One region of the Streptomyces sp. NPDC057617 genome, then DNA from elsewhere that is predicted to be linked to it. Evidence: riboswitches for the same ligand, from Rfam matches in the RefSeq annotation. Region 1 holds a riboswitch; each other region holds the start of a gene.

Region 1 (5,977 bases):
GAGGGGCGTTCCCATACTCTATCGCGTTCAACCATAGAGAATGGCTCCCTCCGCTTGCTTCGCGGAGGGAGCCATCGGGGGACCATCGGGGGACCATCGGGGGAGCCGTCAGAACGAGCCGCACCGGCGGGGCATAGGGCTCCGGGGGCTCGGGGAGGCTCAGCCCCCGGCGACCGCGGGGATGATCGACACGCCCGCGCCCGCCGGGGTGACGGTCTCCAGGCCCTGCTCGAAACGGACATCGTCGTCGTTCACGTACACGTTCACAAAGCGGCGCAGCTTGCCCTGGTCGTCCAGGACGCGCGCGGCGATGCCGGGGTGGTTGGCCTCCAGGGACTGGATGACCTCGGAGAGGGTCGCCCCCTCGGCCGGGACCTCCGCCTGACCGCCGGTGTACGTACGGAGAATGGTGGGGATGCGGACATTGACGCTCATAGTGGTGTTCTGCCTTCCGTCTTCCGGCTTTCCGTAACGCCGGTAACGTCGTCGGGATTCAGCGGGCCAGGCCGGCTTCGCGGAACGCGTCCAGGCTCGGGCGGATCGTCGCGGTCGGCCCCGTCGTCGCCGCCACGGCGTCCAGGGTCTTCAGTCCGTCACCCGTGTTGAGGACCACGGTCGTCAGCGCCGGGTCGAGCAGACCGGCGTCGATCAGCTTCTTCGTCACACCGACCGTCACCCCGCCCGCGGTCTCCGCGAAGATCCCCTCGGTGCGCGCCAGCAGCTTGATCGCCTCGACGATCAGCTCGTCGTCGACGTCCTCGACCGCCCCGCCCGTACGCCGGGCGATGTCCAGGACGTACGGTCCGTCCGCCGGGTTGCCGATCGCCAGCGACTTGGCGATCGTGTCCGGCTTCTGCGGCCGTACGACATCGTGCCCGGCCTTGAACGCGGTGGACACCGGCGAACACCCCTCGGCCTGGGCGCCGAAGATCTTGTACGGCCTGTCCTCCACCAGCCCCAGCTTGATCAGCTCCTGGAGACCCTTGTCGATCTTCGTGAGCTGCGAGCCCGAGGCGACCGGGACGACGATCTGGTCGGGGATCCGCCAGCCGAGCTGCTCGCAGATCTCGTACGCGAGGGTCTTGGAGCCCTCGCCGTAGTACGGGCGGAGGTTGACGTTGACGAAGCCCCAGCCCTCGCCCAGCGGGTCGCCGATCAGCTCCGAGCAGAACCGGTTCACATCGTCGTACGTGCCCTCGATACCGACGAGTTCACCGCCGTACACCGCCGCCATGACGACCTTGCCCTGCTCCAGGTCGTGCGGGATGAACACGCAGGAGCGGAAGCCGGCGCGGGCTGCGGCGGCGCCGACCGCGCCGGCCAGATTGCCGGTGGAGGAGCAGGAGAGGGTGGTGAAGCCGAAGGCGCGGGCGGCCTCGACGGCGATGGCGACGACCCGGTCCTTGAAGGAGTGCGTCGGGTTGCCGGAGTCGTCCTTGACGTACAGGCCGCCGGTGACGCCCAGTTCGCGGGCGAGGTTGTCGGCCTTGACCAGCTTGGTGAAGCCGGGGTTGATGTTCGGCTTGCTCGCCACATCGGCGGGGACGGGCAGCAGCGGCGCGTACCGCCAGATGTTGTCCGGTCCTTCGGCGATGCGCTTCTTCAGCTCTTCGGGGGTGCCGCTCGGCAGGTCGTACGCGACTTCGAGCGGCCCGAAACAGCTCGCACAGGCGAAGATCGGCCCGAGTTGGAAGCGCTCTCCGCACTCGCGGCACGAGAGGGCGGCGGCGGGTCCGAGATCGACAGAGGCGTCGGCGTGGCGGACGGTCTGCACAGCCATGATGGCGAGGCCCTTTCTCCTCATCTTCCTTACGACGCATTTCGCCGCAAGACGGAATTGGCACCTTCCCCACCGTGACCTCGCGGTCGGCGGGAGGGTTGCCGGGACTTCAACGGGCCGTTCCCTCAGTCCCTCTGGATGAGCGCTATGGCGTCGGACCCCTGGTCCGGCGCGTTTTTTCACGAAACGACCCCGGCATGCGGTGGCCACTCGTGTTGTTCAAGACTGTAACCGAAGGAGCGGACGGTTGAGATAGTGGTCCGCACCGCGAGATGGATCACGTCGGCACGCGTGACCATGCATGAGCACGCGTGAAACGTATGGGCACGCGTGAGCATGCATGGGCGGGCATCGCACGACACTCACGACACGCACGACACGTCAGGGAGAGTACCGACCGTGCTGGAAGAGGTGGAACGCTGGCTGACCAGGCGCTCCTGGTCGGCGGCCGACCGTACGCTCGACCGGCTCCTGCTGGCGAAGGCCGCGCGCGGCACCACGGTGAGCGTGGTGCTGCCGGCGCTCGACGAAGAGGCGACGGTCGGCGGGATCGTGTCGGTGATCCGGCGTGAGCTGATGGAGCGGGCGCCGCTGGTCGACGAGCTGGTGGTGATCGACTCCGGCTCCACGGACCGTACGGCCGAGGTCGCGGCGGCGGCGGGCGCGCGGGTGGTGCACCGGGACGCGATCCTGCCGCGGCTGACCGCGCTGCCCGGCAAGGGCGAGGTGCTGTGGCGGTCGCTGCTGGTGACGAGCGGCGATGTGGTGTGTTTCGTGGACGCGGATCTGCGCCGGTTCTCGGCGGAGTTCGTGTCCGGGACGGTGGGGCCGCTGCTGACGGACACGGATGTGCAGTTCGTGAAGGCGATGTACGACCGTCCGCTGGATGAGAGCGCTCTCACCGGCAGCCGGGGCGGCCCGGCCGGTCAGGGCGGGCGGGTGACCGAGCTGGTGGCGCGCCCGCTGCTCAATCTGCACTGGCCCCGGCTGGCCGGGTTCGTCCAGCCGCTGGGCGGGGAGTACGCGGCGCGGCGCTCGCTGCTGGAGCGGCTGCCGTTCCCGGTCGGGTACGGCGTGGAGCTGGGGCTGCTGGTCGACGCGCTGCACACGGTGGGCCTGGACGCGCTGGGCCAGGTCGATGTGGGCGTACGGCTGCACCGCCACCAGGACGACCGGGCGCTGGGGCGGATGGCCGCGGCGATCTACCGTACGGCCCAACTGCGGCTGTCCCGCGCGCATTTGGTACGTCCGGAGCTGACGCAGTTCGACCGGGGCGAGGACGGGTTCGTACCGCGCACCTACTCCGTGGACACGGAGGAGCGGCCGCCGATGCGGGAGATCGCGGAGTACACGGCCGGACGCGCGGCGTAACCGCGCATCATCACATCAGTTGCTTACATTGCACCCTTATGAGGGCAAAAGATGTGATTATCAGCCGGGCAATCGGGGTGCTGGCCGGGACACTGGTCGCGCTCACACCGCTTGCGTCCGGACAGGCGCTGGCCGCGGACCAGCCGCCGGCGGACCGGGCAGGGGTATACGGCCCGGCACGGGAGGCCGTGGAGGGCGCGGTGCACGAACCGCTGGAAGGCCATCTCGCGGACACCGGCGGCGTGGCGGAGCGGCTGTGGCTGCTCGGCGGGGTGGCACTGGCGCTGACGGGCGCGGGGGCGGTGGCACTGGCGGCGACCCGCGGCCGCCGCTGAGCTTCGACGGGGCGGGGCCGGGCGGACCGGGCTCGACGGCAGCAGGCGCCTGACCTGGCTGCCTCTCCGACGGGGCGCACGCCACACCGTCCGTACGTTTGAGCGTTTACGGGACGGGCTAGGTTCGGCACATGGTTACCGAGCCGCCCCCCCGGCCCCAGGTCCACCCCGCCCAGATCCTCGTCGCGTCCAACCGCGGCCCCGTCTCGTACACCCTGCGCGACGACGGCACGCTGGCGCCGAAGCGCGGCGGCGGCGGTCTGGTGTCCGGCCTCTCGGCCATCGGGTCCGACGACGGCGCGGTGTGGGTGTGCGCGGCGCTCGGCGACGGCGACCGCGAGGCGGTACGGCGTACGGACGGACGGCTCGACCCGGCCGACACCGGCGGCCAGCGGGTCCGGATGCTGGGGATCGCGCCCGAGGTGTACGCGGACGCGTACAACGGCGTCGCCAACTCCACGCTCTGGTTCCTGCACCACCTGCTCTACCAGACACCGCTGGAGCCGTCCTTCGGCCCGGAGTTCCGCGCGCAGTGGGCGTCGTACGAGACGTACAACCGCGCCTTCGCGGAGGCGCTCGCGGACGAGGCGGCGGAGGGCGCGGCGGTCCTGGTGCAGGACTACCACCTGGCGCTGGTGCCCGGGATGCTGCGCGCGCTCCGCCCCGACCTGCGGATCGGGCACTTCTCGCACACCCCGTGGGCGCCGGTCGACTACTTCCGGCTGCTGCCCGACGACATCGCCCGCCAGTTGCTGCGCGGCATCCTCGGCGCGGACCGCGCGGCCTTCCTGACCCACCGTTGGGCGGACGCCTTCCGCGCCTGCTGTACGGAACTGCTGGGCGGTACGGGCAACACCGGGATCGGTGTGCACGGCCTCGGCGCGGACGGCGACTTCCTGCGCGAGCGCGCGCACCGCCCGGACGTGGAGGACCGGATCGCGACCCTGCGCGAACAGATCGGCCGTACAGGAGACTCAGGTCCGGGCTCCGGCGAGCCGCGGAAGACGATCGTCCGGGTGGACCGTACGGAACTGTCCAAGAACATCGTCCGCGGTCTGCTCGCCTACCGGCAGCTCCTCGTCGACCACCCCGAATGGCGCGAACGCGTCGTCCATGTCGCCTTCGCCTACCCCTCCCGGCAGGATCTGGCGGTCTACCGCGACTACACCGCCGAGGTCCAGCGCGTGGCCGAGGCGATCAACGACGAGTTCGGCACGGACGGCTGGACCCCGGTCGTCCTCCACGTCCGCGACGACTTCGCCCGCTCCCTGGCCGCCTACCGCCTCGCGGACGTGGCCCTGGTCAACCCGATCCGGGACGGCATGAACCTGGTCGCGAAGGAGATCCCCGTCGTCTCCGAGCGCGGCTGCGCACTGGTGCTGTCACGGGAGGCGGGAGCGTACGAGGAGATGGGCGAGGCCGCGCTGACGGTGAACCCGTACGACATCACCGCCACCGCCAAGGCCCTCCACCAGGCCCTGACCCTCCCACCCGAAGACCGCGCGGAACGCGCCAAACGCCTCTCCGCAGCCGCCACGGCCCTCCCCCCACAACAATGGTTCCTGGACCAACTGACCGCCCTCCGAGCCTGACCCCCTGAGGGGGCCAGGCCCAGCCGGTCAGGCGGGGCCGGGTCGGTCCATGGCCCGGGCGAGGGAGGCGAGGTAGTCGGCGAGGGCGGCGGGGCCGGGGAGGTGGAGGTCGGCTCGGGCGGACAGTTCGGGGACTTCGGAGCCGCTGCAGATCAGCAGGCCGGGGTGGCCGTCGGAGCGGAGTTTCTCGACGGCCGCGTAGGCGGGGAGGTCGCCCAGGTCGTCGCCCGCGTAGAGGACGGTTCCGGCGCCCGTCTCGCGGACGTACTCCAGCAGCGCCACGCCCTTGTCCATGCCGGGCGGGCGCAGTTCGAGGACCAGGCGGCCCGGTTCGACGATCAGGCCGTGGCGGGCCGCCAGTTCGGCCAGGGGGTCGCGCAGGGCCTCGAAGGCGGCCTGGGGGTCGGTGGCGCGGCGGGTGTGGACCGCGACCGCCTGGCCCTTCTCCTCTATCCAGGTGCCGCGCCAGGCGCCGAACCGCTCCAGGAATCCGGGGAGTTCGGCGCGGACGGCGGCGACGCCCTCGTGCGGGGCGGGGGTACGGACGGTGCCGCTGACGGCGTCCCAGCGTTCGGCGCCGTAGTGGCCGAGGACGACGAGGTGTTCCAGGCCGGGCACTCCGGCGAAGCCGCCGTACCGTACCGCGACCCCGGCCGGACGGCCGGTGATCACCGCGACGGACGCGACATGCGGGGCGAGGGCGGCCAGCGCGGGGACGGCGCGCGGGTGGGCGCGGGCCTGTTCGGGGTCGGGGACGATGTCGGCGAGGGTGCCGTCGAAGTCGAGGGCGACGACCGCGTTGCCGGGGCGGTCGAGAAGCGCGGCGAGGCCGGCTGTGCCGGCGGGGGTGGTGGGTTGCGGCAGGTATGGGGTACCCATGCGTTTGATCGTATCGGCGG
Region 2 (5,977 bases), on a different contig from region 1:
CATGGGACGTACGAGCCCCCGGTCCGCCCAGCGCCCGGCGAACGGGGCGATGACCGCTCCGGCCGCGCCGACCAGGGCGAAGACGCCGACCCCGATCTCCGAGTAGTGGAAACGGGGACCGGTCAGGACGAAGGACACCGTGGTCCAGAAGGCGCTGAAGGCGCCGAACATCGCTGCCTGGTAGAGGCCGCGGCGCAGCAGCGCCGGGTGGGTGCGAACCAGCCGGACGGTCGAGCGCAGCACGTGGTGGTACGGGATGGTGGTGGTCGGCGCCTGCCGCGGCAGCGCCACGCGCAGGGCCACGGCGAGCAGGGCCATGAGCCCGGCGGAGCCGAGGAAGACGACGCGCCAGTCGGTGAGGTCGGAGACCAGGCTGCTCAGGGTGCGGGAGAGCAGGATGCCGGTGAGCAGGCCGCTCATCACCCGGCCGACGATACGGCCGCGGGCATGGTCGGGGGCGAGGCCGGCGGCAAAGGGCACCAGTATCTGGGCGACGACCGAGGTGGCGCCGCTGACCAGCGACGCGATCAGCAGCATGGGGAAGCTGGTGGCGAGTCCCGCCGCCACGAGGGCGAGGGTCGTGATCGCCAGTAGGACCGCGATCAGGTTGCGCTTCTCCAGCCGGTCGCCGAGCGGGACCAGGAAGAGCATGCCGATCACATAGCCGACCTGGGTGAGTGTGATCAGTGCGCCGGTGGTGGCCGTGCTGGTGTGGAAGACACCGCTCAGCGAGGACAACAGGGGCTGCGCGTAGTACAGGTTGGCGACCGTCATTCCGGTGGCGACGGCCAGGAGCGCGACCAGCCATCCCGGCACGCCGTGCGGGGCCTCGGCGGTCGCGGGCCGGCGCGGACTCCGGACGTCGGGTGATGCGGACATGTGCACCTTCTTGGCGGGGAGAGCCGGTGGACCGGCTCGGACGGAAGCGCTGTGCGGTGGCCGGCAGTTTCTTCGGTGCCGTCACGCAGGTGTAAGCGTCGGTCCGCCCCTCGATGCTTCCTCATCACCCGCGATGGTTCGGGATTTCAGTCATCTCCATCGGAGATGAGCCGGGTGTACGTCCCGTTCGCCGGCGTCGGGGTGTCGTTCCAGCGCCGTCTCAACTGCCGGTCCCCGCCCAGATCTTGCCGCACCGCCTTCTTGACGGCCCACCGGAGCGCGCTCAGACTGTTGGGCGACGGTCACGATTGTCAGCGCTCGCCCGTGCGGAAGTTCCCGCTCGGGTGGGTCATCGGCCCCGGCCCGCTGGCAGGCAACCCTTCCACTGCGACGGGGTGCCCCGGGTGACGACCAGGTCCCGCCCGGTGGGTGGGGCAAGTGCGGTCTCGTTGTCTCGCGAGGCCCGATGGACGGGACGGGACCGGCGGAGATGGCCAGGACATCGCGGAAGAGCAGGAGCGCCTGCCGGACTTTCCGGCCGGTGCCGCTGCCGCGTCCGCGCCTGCTGACCAGGCGCCGCCACATCGATCTGCTGCGGCTCCGCAACGGCTGCTCCCCGGCTTCCTGAGCCGAACCCCTCCGCAATCGCGTTCCCGGGTCCGGGCGTTGTGCGCTGCCGCGCGCCGCCCGGCCCTCCTCCCATACGTACGGCCACCGGCGCCGAAGAAGCCACCGGGGCTCCACCGCAGCCATGGAGAGAGCCATGTCCGAGACCTTTGCCATGTCCGAGACCGCTGCCATGTCCGAGACCTTTGCGCAGACGTCCTTCCCGGCGGCGCTTCGCACCCCCCGCCCCGGCACGCCCGTGCGTTTCCGCGAGCGTATCGGCGCCGATCTGGGCGGTGGTTACTACCCGGCGGCGCACCGCTACCACCTGTATCTCTCGCTGGGCTGTCCGGGCTCGATGCGTATCTCGATCACTCTCGGCCTGCTCGGACTCAAGAACTCCGTCGGCACCACGCTCCTGCCCTCGCCGCCCGGCGCCCGCGACGCGCTCGCCGCGCTCCGTACGGCGTACGCGACCACCCGGCATCACTACGACGGTCCGCCGGCCGTGCCCGCGCTGTGCGACCTGTGGAGCGGGCGGGTCGTGAACAACCACACCCCCGACATCCTCGACGACCTCGCCCTCCGCTTCACCGACCAGGACAGCGCCGGTCTGCCCTGTCTGCGGCCCGCCGCCCTGGCCGCCGACATCGACGGCGTCCGTGAACTCCTCGGCGAGGACCCGGCCCCGGACCCGGCGCTGGAACTCCTGGAGCGTCAACTGGCCTCGCATCCTTATGTGTTGGGGGACACGCTCACGGCCGCGGATGTGGATCTGTGGGTGGCGCTCGTCCACCTGGACGCCGAAGCCCTGCGGCGCGTCGCCGCCGGTGACCGCCTCTGGTCGTACGTACGGCGGCTGGGCGCCCACCCGGCCTTCCACGGATTTCCGTGTACGGAGGGAGGTCGGGAACGCACGGAGGGAAATACGGAGGGAAATGGCGAACGTAGGGAGGGGGAGCGGGAATACAGCGGTGAGGATCTGTGTTCTTCGGAGAAGGACAAGGACTGTGCCGGGGACCAGAGCCGCGTCACGGTGCCGGTGGATCAGGAGTGCCGGCCTCAGGCCCTGGCTTGTTAGCGCGAGCCCGGGACGGCGCGGGCCGACCGGGATGGAGGTGACGGCAGTGCGGGGAGCCCCTCAGCGGCCCATGGTCACCACCGCCATGTACTCGCGGCGCCACATCGATCTCCAGCGCGTCGCCGCCGCGCTCTGTCCGGCGTACGAGTCCGTCGCCGCGCGGCACCGGGCCGCTTAGGCATTTCGCGCACCTGGCCCTCGCTGCTTGGCGCTCTTTGCCCGGCCCTCCTTTCTCTCTGTTTCGCTGACTCTCCACCTTCGACTCTCCACCTTCGCCCGGCTCTCCACCCCGACCGAGCACGGGCGCGGACGTCTTTCGGCATGCTCACAGGAAGCGGTGGCCCCATGCCCCGAGCATCACACGCACCCCTCCACCTGGCCGTCGCCCTCGACGGCGCCGGCTGGCATCCCGCGGCCTGGCGGGAGCCCGGCGCCCGGCCCGGTGAACTGTTCACCGGGCGGTACTGGACCGACCTGGTCACCGAGGCCGAGCGGGGTCTCCTGGACTTCGTGACCATCGACGACTCGCTGAGCCTCCAGACCTCCCGGTACGTCGAGCCGGACGAGCGCACCGATCAGGTACGGGGCCGGCTGGACGCGGTACTCATCGCCGCCCGGGTGGCGCCGCTGACCCGGAACATCGGGGTGATCCCGACCGCCGTCGTCACCCACACCGAGCCCTTCCACCTTTCGAAGGCGATCGCCACCCTGGATTATGTGAGTACCGGACGGGCCGGAATCCAGGTCAGGGTGTCCGGACGCGTCGACGAGGCCGCGCACTTCGGCCGCCGTACGGTGCCGGGCCTGCGGATCGAGGACCTGGCCACGGCAGCGGGGCAGCCGGCGGCGGGACAACCGGCATCTGGACGGTCAGCAGCGGAACGGCCCTGGGTGAAGGAGCTGTTCGACGAAGCCGCCGACTACGTCGAGGTGCTGCGCCGGCTCTGGGACAGCTGGGAGGACGACGCGGAGATCCGCGATGTCGCCACCGGCCGCTTCATCGACCGCGACAAGCTGCACTACATCGACTTCGAGGGCGCGCACTTCAGCGTGAAGGGCCCCTCGATCACCCCGCGCCCGCCCCAGGGACAGCCGCTCGTCGCCGCGCTCGCGCACGCGACCGTCCCGTACGAACTGGTCGCCCGCTCGGCCGACATCGGATTCGTCACCCCGGGCGACGCCGATGACGCCCGGGCCGTCCTGGCCGAGATCCGCGCGGCACAGGCCTCCGCCGGCCGCGCCGACGAGACCGTGCACGTCTTCGGCGACCTGGTGGTCTTCCTCGACGACGACCCCGGCGCCGCTGCGGACCGCAAGGCCCGCCTCGACGAACGTGCAGGCGCCGAGTACAGCAGCGACGCCCGTGTGTTCACCGGGTCGCCCGCTCAACTCGCCGACCTGCTGGAGGAGTTGCGGGATGCCGGACTGACCGGCTTCCGGCTGCGGCCCGCGGCCCTTCCGTACGACCTGGAGCAGATCACCCGCCACCTGGTGCCCGAACTCCAGCGCCGTGGCGCCTTCCGTACCGCGTACGGGGCGAGCACCCTGCGCGGGCTGCTCGGACTGCCCCGCCCCGCCAACCGCTACGCCGTCGCCTGAGCCGGAAGGACCGTACGAGAAATGAGCAAGTCCGCCATCCCGCCGAAGTCCGCCGCGCCGCTGAACCCCGCCACGCCGCTGAAGCAGATCCACCTCGCCGCGCATTTCCCCGGTGTCAACAACACCACCGTATGGAGCGACCCCGAGGCGGGCAGCCACGTCGAGTTCAGCTCGTTCGTACACTTCGCGCGGACCGCCGAGCGCGCCAAGTTCGACTTCCTCTTTCTCGCGGAGGGCCTGCGGCTGCGCGAACAGGGCGGCCGGATCTACGACTTGGACGTCGTCGGGCGGCCCGACACCTTCACCGTCCTGACCGCGCTCGCTGCCGTCACCGAACGCCTCGGCCTGACCGGCACGATCAACTCGACCTTCAACGAGCCGTACGAGGTGGCCCGCCAGTTCGCCAGCCTCGACCACCTGTCGGACGGGCGCGCCGCCTGGAACGTCGTCACCTCGTGGGACGCCTTCACCGGCGAGAACTTCCGCCGCGGCGGCTTCCTGCCGCAGAACGAGCGCTACTCGCGGGCGAAGGAATTCCTGGCCACCGCCATCGAGTTGTTCGACTCCTGGCATGGCGACGAGATAGCCGCCGACAAGGAGTCCGGCATCTTCCTGCGGGACGCGCGGGCCGGAGCCTTCGTGCACAAGGGGCAGCACTTCGACATCGCCGGACAGTTCAATGTCCCGCGCAGCCCGCAGGGACGCCCGGTCATCTTCCAGGCCGGCGACTCCGAGGAAGGACGCGAGTTCGCGGCGGCCGGCGCGGACGCGATCTTCAGCCGCTACAGCACCCTCAAGGAAGGGCGGGCGTTCTACACGGACGTCAAGAGCCGCCTCGCCCGCCACGGCCGTACCCACGACCAGTTGCTGATCCTGCCCGCCGCGACCTTCGTGCTCGGCGACACGGACGCCGAGGCGGAGGAGCTGGCCCGCGAAGTGCGCCGGCAGCAGGTCAGCGGGGCCACCGCGATCAAGCACCTGGAATTCGTCTGGAACCGCGATCTGTCCGCGTACGACCCGGAGGGCCCGCTTCCCGACATCGAACCGGACCTCGGCGAGCACACCATCGCCCGCGGCCGCGCCCAGGTGCGGATGTACCGCGACCCGCTGGCCACTGCCCGGGAGTGGCGGGAGCTGGCGGCCGCCAACAAGTGGTCGATCCGGGATCTGGTCATCGAGACCGGCAACCGCCAGTCCTTCGTCGGCTCCCCGGCCACGGTCGCCGAGACCATCAACTCCTTCGTGCAGACCGACGCGGCCGACGGGTTCATCCTCGTCCCGCACATCACCCCCGGCGGTCTTGACGTCTTCGCCGACACCGTGGTCCCGCTGCTCCAGGAGCGCGGTGTGTTCCGCACGGAGTACGAGGGCACCACCCTGCGGGACCACCTCGGCCTCGCCCACCCCGACGCCGGTGCCGGCGCCGACACCGAGGCCGGTGCCCCGGCCGGGCGGGTGGCTTCGTGAAGTTCCTGGCCATCACCTTGATCGTGCACGCCCCGGATCCCGTGACCGGCGTGCAGAAGTCCACCCAGGACCGCTTCCGGGAGGTGATCGACAACGCCCTGCTCGCCGAGGAGCTGGGCTTCGACGGCTTCGGTGTCGGCGAGCGCCACGAGCGGCCGTTCATCTCGTCCTCGCCGACAGTGGTGCTCAGCCACCTCGCCGCCCTCACCGAGCGGATCCGGCTGTTCACCGCCGTGACGACGCTGAGCCTGCTCGACCCGGTGCGGGCGTACGAGGACTACGCGACCCTCGACCACCTCTCCCGGGGCCGGCTCGAACTGATCATCGGCAAGGGCAACGGCGCGG
Region 3 (5,977 bases), on a different contig from region 1:
ACAGACAGTCCACAGACAGTGATGGACATTTGACGCTGCGCCCCATGAAGATATGACCAATTCGGTCATAAGCCTCACAAGTTGACTAGACGCGCGAAAGCCGCTTCAGCAACAAGGCGGACGCGACGGGCCTGGCCCCGGCCCGCGCCACCCCGTCGGCGACCTCACGGTCGGTGGAGACCACCACCACCGGCCGTCCCGGCGGCTCCGCCCTGACGAGCTGGCGGATCAACTCGTCCGCCGTCACACCGGGTTTGGAGAACAGCACCCGCACCCCGCGCGGCGGCGCCAGCAGCACCGGGGCCGCCAGCTCCGCGCCGTCGAAGACACAGGTCGTCTCCGCGCCCGACTGCGCCGCGAGCATGGCGAGCCCGCCCAGCAGCCGCAGCCGCTGCTTCTCCAACGGCATCGTCGGATAGCCGGTCTTGGTGACGTTGTAGCCGTCCACGATCAGATGTGACTGCGGCAGCGACAGCAATTGATCGAGCAGTGCCGGATCGGTCTCGGACAGCGCGCGGGCCGCGACGTCCTTGGGCGACATACGGCCGGGCTCCACCGCGTCCACCGTGTCGGCGGGGCGCCCGGTGGCGGGCGGCAGCGCCAGCTCGCGCCGCAGCCCCTGCGCCGACTCCAGCACGGTGTCCAGCAGCAGCCGCAGCCGCATGTCCTCCACCGAGCGGCCCTCGCGGGCGGCCCTGCGGCTCGCCTCGACCGACGCCTCCGCCTCGGCGAGCCGTGCCTTGACCCGGCGGGTCTCGCTCTCGGCGGCCGACACCTGCGCGGCGGCCTCGGCCCTGACCGTCTCGGTCTCCGCCTGGATACGGCGCAGCGCGGCCTCGCCCCGCTTCACATCGCTCTGGGCGCTGCGCAGTTTGCGGTGGAGCGCCTCGGCCTCCCTGCGGGCCGTCTCCAGCTCCGTACGCAGCCGCTCGGTCTCGCTCTTCGTCAACGCCCGCGCGACGGCCAGTTCCTCGCGCAGCCGCTCCAGCTCGCGCCGGGCCTCCTCGTCGGCGCGCTCGGCGTCCGCGCGCTGGGCCTCCTCGCCCGCCGCGGCCACCAACTTCACCCATCCGGGGGGCCTGAGCACATACGCGGCCGCCGCGACGTCCACCGGGTCCGCGGCGGCGGGCGGCGATCCCGACTCCAGCGCCCCGGCCAGCTCCGGCTGGGACTGGCTGATGCGCTCGCCGATCCGCTGCCGGAACAGCGGATCGCTCTCCAGGGCCGCCGCCATCGCGTTGCCCGCGAACTTCGCCCGCCGGTTCGGGGTGAACCGGGCGTACTGCCGCAACTGCGTGGGGAGTTCGGTGAGGGTCAGACCGCCGAAGGCGTCCGAGACCAGCGCGATGACCCGGCGCCGTACCCCGTCCGGGAGCGGGCGGTCGAGCGCCTCCGCGGCGTCACCGCCGGCCGCGCCGGCCGGCTCCGCACCGCTTGCGCCCTGCTCCACATCCGTCACCCCATACCCTTTCGGGCGGCTCCCTCAGGAACCGGCGCCCGGCCTGTCCACCAGTTCGATCTGATCCACCGCGTTGCACCACCGGCACCGCACCGACTCGATGGTCTCACTGACCACCTCGCGCTCCTCGACCGTCGGTTCCCCCGCCAGGTCCAGATGGACGTACTCCACGGCCTTGGACGACCGTGTCACGTCGAAGCGCGTGAGATTGCCGCACAGGGTGCAGCGCCACCGGGTGGCTGCCGTCGGCCGGGGAACCGTCGTCATCAGTGCGCCCTCTTTCACGTCGTCCCGTTCGTTCCGGTCGTGCGGTCCCGCTGCCCCTCGCGCCGTCGTCCGTGGTGCGCCGTCGAACAGCGGATGTACTCCCTGCAACCCTACGGCCTCGCGGGCACCCCAGGGAGCGGCGAGGCGCTCTGTACCGGTCAGTCCCGGTACGCCATGCTCTGTCAGTGAATACGTGGCGGACGACGGCCGGCGGACCAGCGGTGACCTACACACTGATCGGGCTCTGCTGTCTGGCTTTCCTGTTCAGCCCGGCCTCGGGCTTCAATCCCGCGTACGGAACGGGAGAAGCGCGGCTCGCCGCCCAGAGCGCCTATTTCGAACAATGGGGTGTCGTCCCCGTCGAGCTGCTGAGCGCCTCGCCGCGCGCCCTGCTCAGTCCACTGACCGCGCTGTTCGTGCACGGTAGCTGGCTGCATCTGCTCGGGAACATGCTGTTCCTGTTCGTCTTCGGCACGATGGCGGAGGAGCGGATGGGCCGGATCCACTTCCTGCTCTTCTACCTCGGCGTCGGCTGTCTCGCGCTGCTGGCGTACGCGCTGGCCAACGCGGCCTCGCACCAGACCCTGGTGGGCGCCTCGGGTGCGATCTCGGGAGTGCTCGGCGCCTTTCTCTTCCTCTTCCCGAAGACCCGGGTCACCAGCCTCTTCCCGTTCCTGTTCTTCCTGCCGCTGCGCTTCCCCGCCTGGATGGTGCTGATCTTCTGGTTCGCGCTCCAGTGGCTGGCGGCGCGGGGCGCGAGTTCGGGGCCGGGCGTCGCGTATCTGACGCACCTGGTGGGCTTCGGCGAGGGCTTCCTCTACACCTGGGTGCGGTACTGGCGTACCGATACAGTGGGAGACCACACCGCGGCCACCGAGGGAGAACGTCAGCCGTGATCACCGCGATCGTGCTCATCAAGACCAGCGTGGACCGGATCCCCGAGATCGCGGAGGCCATCGCCGCGCTGGACAGCGTCAGCGAGGTCTTCTCGGTCACCGGTACGTACGACCTGATCGCCATGGTGCGGGTGGCCAGGCACGACGATCTGGCGGATGTGATCCCCGGCAGGATCAGCAAGATCGAGGGCGTCGAGGCCACGGACACGCATGTGGCGTTCCGTACGTACTCGCAGCACGACCTGGAAGCGGCGTTCGCGATCGGCCTCGACGCCTAGCCAGTCCGGCGGCGGCGCGGGGGTTTGTGCGCCCGTACGGTCGTTACGCCGCCGGCGCTCCGGACCGGTCGGGGACGCAACGGCCGTCCTCCGTACGGTAGTTCCAGCGCGCCCCGTCGTTCACCAGCTCCCGTACGGCGCGGACGAAGCGGTCCACGTGCTCGTCCGGGGTTCCGGCGCCGAAGCTCACCCGGATCGCGTTGAGCGAGCGCTCGCCCGGCTCCGCCTCCGGGGCGCCGCACTCCCCCGGGTCCTGCGGGTCCGTCCCCAGCAGGGTCCGCACCAGCGGGTGGGCGCAGAACAGCCCGTCCCGTACGCCGATGCCGTACTCCGCGGAGAGCGCGGCGGCGAAGTGCGAGCTGTTCCAGCCCTCGACCACGAACGACAGAACGCCCACACGCGGGGCGTCGTCCCCGAACAGCGACAGCACCCTGACCTCGGGCACCTCCGCGAGACCCGAGCGCACCCGGTCGATGAGCTGCTGCTCGCGCTCGACGAGCGTGTCGAAGCCCGCCTCGGTGAGCGCCTTGCAGGCGGAGGCGATCGCGTACGCCCCGATCACATTCGGCGAACCGGCCTCGTGCCGGGCGGCCGTGGTGTGCCACTCGACGTCGACCCCGCCGTCGGCCCTGCGCGCCACCGTACGGCTGGCGCCGCCGCCCGCGAGATACGGTTCGGCGTCCCGCAGCCAGTCGGCGCGGCCCGCGAGGACCCCGGAGCCGAACGGCGCGTACAGCTTGTGCCCGGAGAAGGCGACCCAGTCGACGTCCAGCGCGGCGATGTCCACGCGGTGGTGCGGGGCGAGTTGCGCGGCGTCGAGGACGATCCGGGCGCCATGGGCGTGCGCGGCGGCGGCCAGTTCCCGTACGGGCCACAGCTCGCCGGTGACATTGGAGGCGCCGGTGACACACACCAGCGCCGGACGCCGCGAGTCCCGCCGCGCGAGCGCCCGTTCCAGGGTGGCAACGGCCTCGTCGGGGGTGCGCGGGGCGTTGAGATAGCTGATCCCGGCGTCCCCGGCGCGGGCGTCCCGCCAGGGCAGCAGGGAGGCGTGGTGCTCGGTCTCGAAGACGAACACCTCGCAGCCGGCGGGGAGTACGGCCGCGAGCAGATTCAGCGAGTCGGTGGTCGAGCGGGTGAAGACGACCTGGTCGTCGGGGCGGCAGCCGAGGAACTCCGCGACGGTGCGGCGGCTGTTCTCGAACAGGTCGGTGGAGAGCTGCGAAAGATACCCGGCGCCGCGGTGCACACTGCCGTAGTACGGGGCGTACGCGGCGACATCGTCCCAGACCCGCTGGAGCGCGGGGGCGCTGGCCGCGTAGTCGAGCGCGGCGTAGGTGACTTCGCCACCGGTGACCAGCGGCACGGTGACATCACGCCCGAGAACGGGAAGGGGGGCGGCGGCGGTCGTGCTGACGGCATTCGGGCTCACGGAAACGGCTCCCTTGGGGACCAGGACCCCAAAGGGCCCGCGCTTGCCGCGGACCTCGCTGCCCACGGCCTGGTCTTCACCCGGGGCACCCCGCCACGGACGGAGGGTTGCCGGACAGCGAGCCGGGGCCGTAATCGCTGTCGCTCATGACCTGGTCGAGGAGTATGCCACAACGTCCACGCGGGTGCGCCTGCGTCCGCGATCCGGGACGCGCTGGCGTAAGCGGTTCCGTCCTCAAACGCCGGACGGGCTGGATTTGCCCGCACCCGGGTGCGCAACTGGTGCCGCCCAGCAAAAACAAGCCCGTCCGGCGATTGAGGACACAACACAGCAGCCTGTCCGGCGATTGAGGACACAGCACAGCAGCCCGTCCGGCGATTGAGGACGAACGGGCCGCCGCCCGCCGCTCAGGCGCCCGTGTTGCTTGCCTCCACCCACCGCTCCAGCGTCCGCCTCGCCTCGCCCGAGTCCACCGCTTCCGCCGCCCTCGCCATCCCCGCCCCCAACTGCACCGCCAGCGCCTCCCCCGTGGGATCAAGCGCCACCAGTGCCGCCGCCGCGTTCAGCAGGACCGCGTCGCGGACCGGGCCCGGCTCGCCGGCCAGCAGCCGGCGGGCGACATCCGCGTTGTACGACGCGTCCGCGCCCCGCAGCGCCTCGATCGGCACCAGGTCCAGGCCCACATCACGCGGGTCGAAGGACTCCTCGGTGACCTTGCCGTCCCGTACCACCCACACCCGGGACGTCGCGGTCGTCGTCAGCTCGTCCAGGCCGTCGTCACCGCGGAAGACCAACGACGAGTTGCCGCGCTCGGCGAGCACCCCCGCCACGATCGGCGCCATCCGCAGATCCGCGACGCCCACCGCCTGGGACCCGACCCGCGCCGGATTGGTCAGCGGACCCAGCACATTGAAGGTGGTCTGCGCGCCGAGTTCCTTGCGGGCCTTGGCCGCGTACCGCAGCGCCGGGTGGAACTTCACCGCGAAGCAGAAGGTGATCCCCGCTTCCTCGGCGACCTCCACGACCCGCTGCGGGGTCAGCTCCAGGTTGACGCCGAGCTTCTCCAGGACGTCCGAGGCCCCGCTCGCGGACGAGGCCGCGCGGTTGCCGTGCTTGACGACCTTGGCACCGGTGCCCGCCACCACGATCGCCGCCATCGTGGAGATATTGACGGTCTTGGCGAGATCCCCGCCCGTACCGACGATGTCGACCGTACGGCCCGGCACCTCAATGGTGTTGGCGTGCGCGTACATGGTGCGTACGAGGCCCGAGACCTCCTCCACCGTCTCGCCCTTCGCCCGCAGCGCCACCGCGAACCCGGCGATCTGCGCGTCGGTGGCCTCGCCGCTCATGATGCGGTCCATGGCCCACGCCGTGTCCTGGAGGCTCAGGTTCTCGCCGCGCAGCAGCGGGTTCAGCACGCCGGGCCAGGTGCGGTCCGCCACGGTGTCGCCTCCGACGGGGGTCACAGCGCTCATGCTCGCTCCTGGTGGGTGCCCGGGGATGGGTACGGGCCGTACAGGGCCCGCCGTAAGCGTATCGGCGGAGCCAGGGCCGCAGGCACGAGTGACCGGAGTACGGACGCGCCCGGGCACACCTCGTACGCACACCTCGTAGGCGCACACACCCCGTACGTCCGCCCGCC

The links. A riboswitch is a leader RNA that binds a small molecule or an ion and turns the genes downstream of it on or off. The one in region 1 is predicted to bind S-adenosylmethionine.
Region 2: it holds a riboswitch for S-adenosylmethionine, as region 1 does, so the genes downstream of both, ACFU9P_RS05165 (glutathione S-transferase C-terminal domain-containing protein) here and thrC (threonine synthase) in region 1, are expected to answer to the same signal.
Region 3: it holds a riboswitch for S-adenosylmethionine, as region 1 does, so the genes downstream of both, ACFU9P_RS10595 (aminotransferase class V-fold PLP-dependent enzyme) here and thrC (threonine synthase) in region 1, are expected to answer to the same signal.

The regions. Positions count from the first base shown of each region.
Region 1 covers NZ_JBHVGV010000011.1:146,864-152,840, forward strand. The annotation lists gene ACFU9P_RS26055 (ubiquitin-like small modifier protein 1) at 160-435, opposite strand; gene thrC (threonine synthase) at 494-1,780, opposite strand; SAM riboswitch class I at 1,798-1,925, opposite strand; gene ACFU9P_RS26065 (glucosyl-3-phosphoglycerate synthase) at 2,180-3,151, shown strand; gene ACFU9P_RS26070 (hypothetical protein) at 3,190-3,486, shown strand; gene ACFU9P_RS26075 (trehalose-6-phosphate synthase) at 3,618-5,078, shown strand; gene otsB (trehalose-phosphatase) at 5,106-5,957, opposite strand.
Region 2 covers NZ_JBHVGV010000001.1:1,188,917-1,194,893, reverse strand. The annotation lists gene ACFU9P_RS05170 (MFS transporter) at 1-816, opposite strand, end outside; SAM riboswitch class IV at 1,180-1,326, shown strand; gene ACFU9P_RS05165 (glutathione S-transferase C-terminal domain-containing protein) at 1,643-2,566, shown strand; gene ACFU9P_RS05160 (putative leader peptide) at 2,613-2,744, shown strand; gene ACFU9P_RS05155 (LLM class flavin-dependent oxidoreductase) at 2,912-4,165, shown strand; gene ACFU9P_RS05150 (NtaA/DmoA family FMN-dependent monooxygenase) at 4,187-5,632, shown strand; gene ACFU9P_RS05145 (LLM class flavin-dependent oxidoreductase) at 5,629-5,977, shown strand, end outside.
Region 3 covers NZ_JBHVGV010000003.1:384,684-390,660, reverse strand. The annotation lists gene ACFU9P_RS10615 (NYN domain-containing protein) at 86-1,450, opposite strand; gene ACFU9P_RS10610 (hypothetical protein) at 1,484-1,726, opposite strand; gene ACFU9P_RS10605 (rhomboid family intramembrane serine protease) at 1,948-2,622, shown strand; gene ACFU9P_RS10600 (Lrp/AsnC family transcriptional regulator) at 2,619-2,900, shown strand; gene ACFU9P_RS10595 (aminotransferase class V-fold PLP-dependent enzyme) at 2,944-4,332, opposite strand; SAM riboswitch class IV at 4,367-4,484, opposite strand; gene trpD (anthranilate phosphoribosyltransferase) at 4,740-5,810, opposite strand.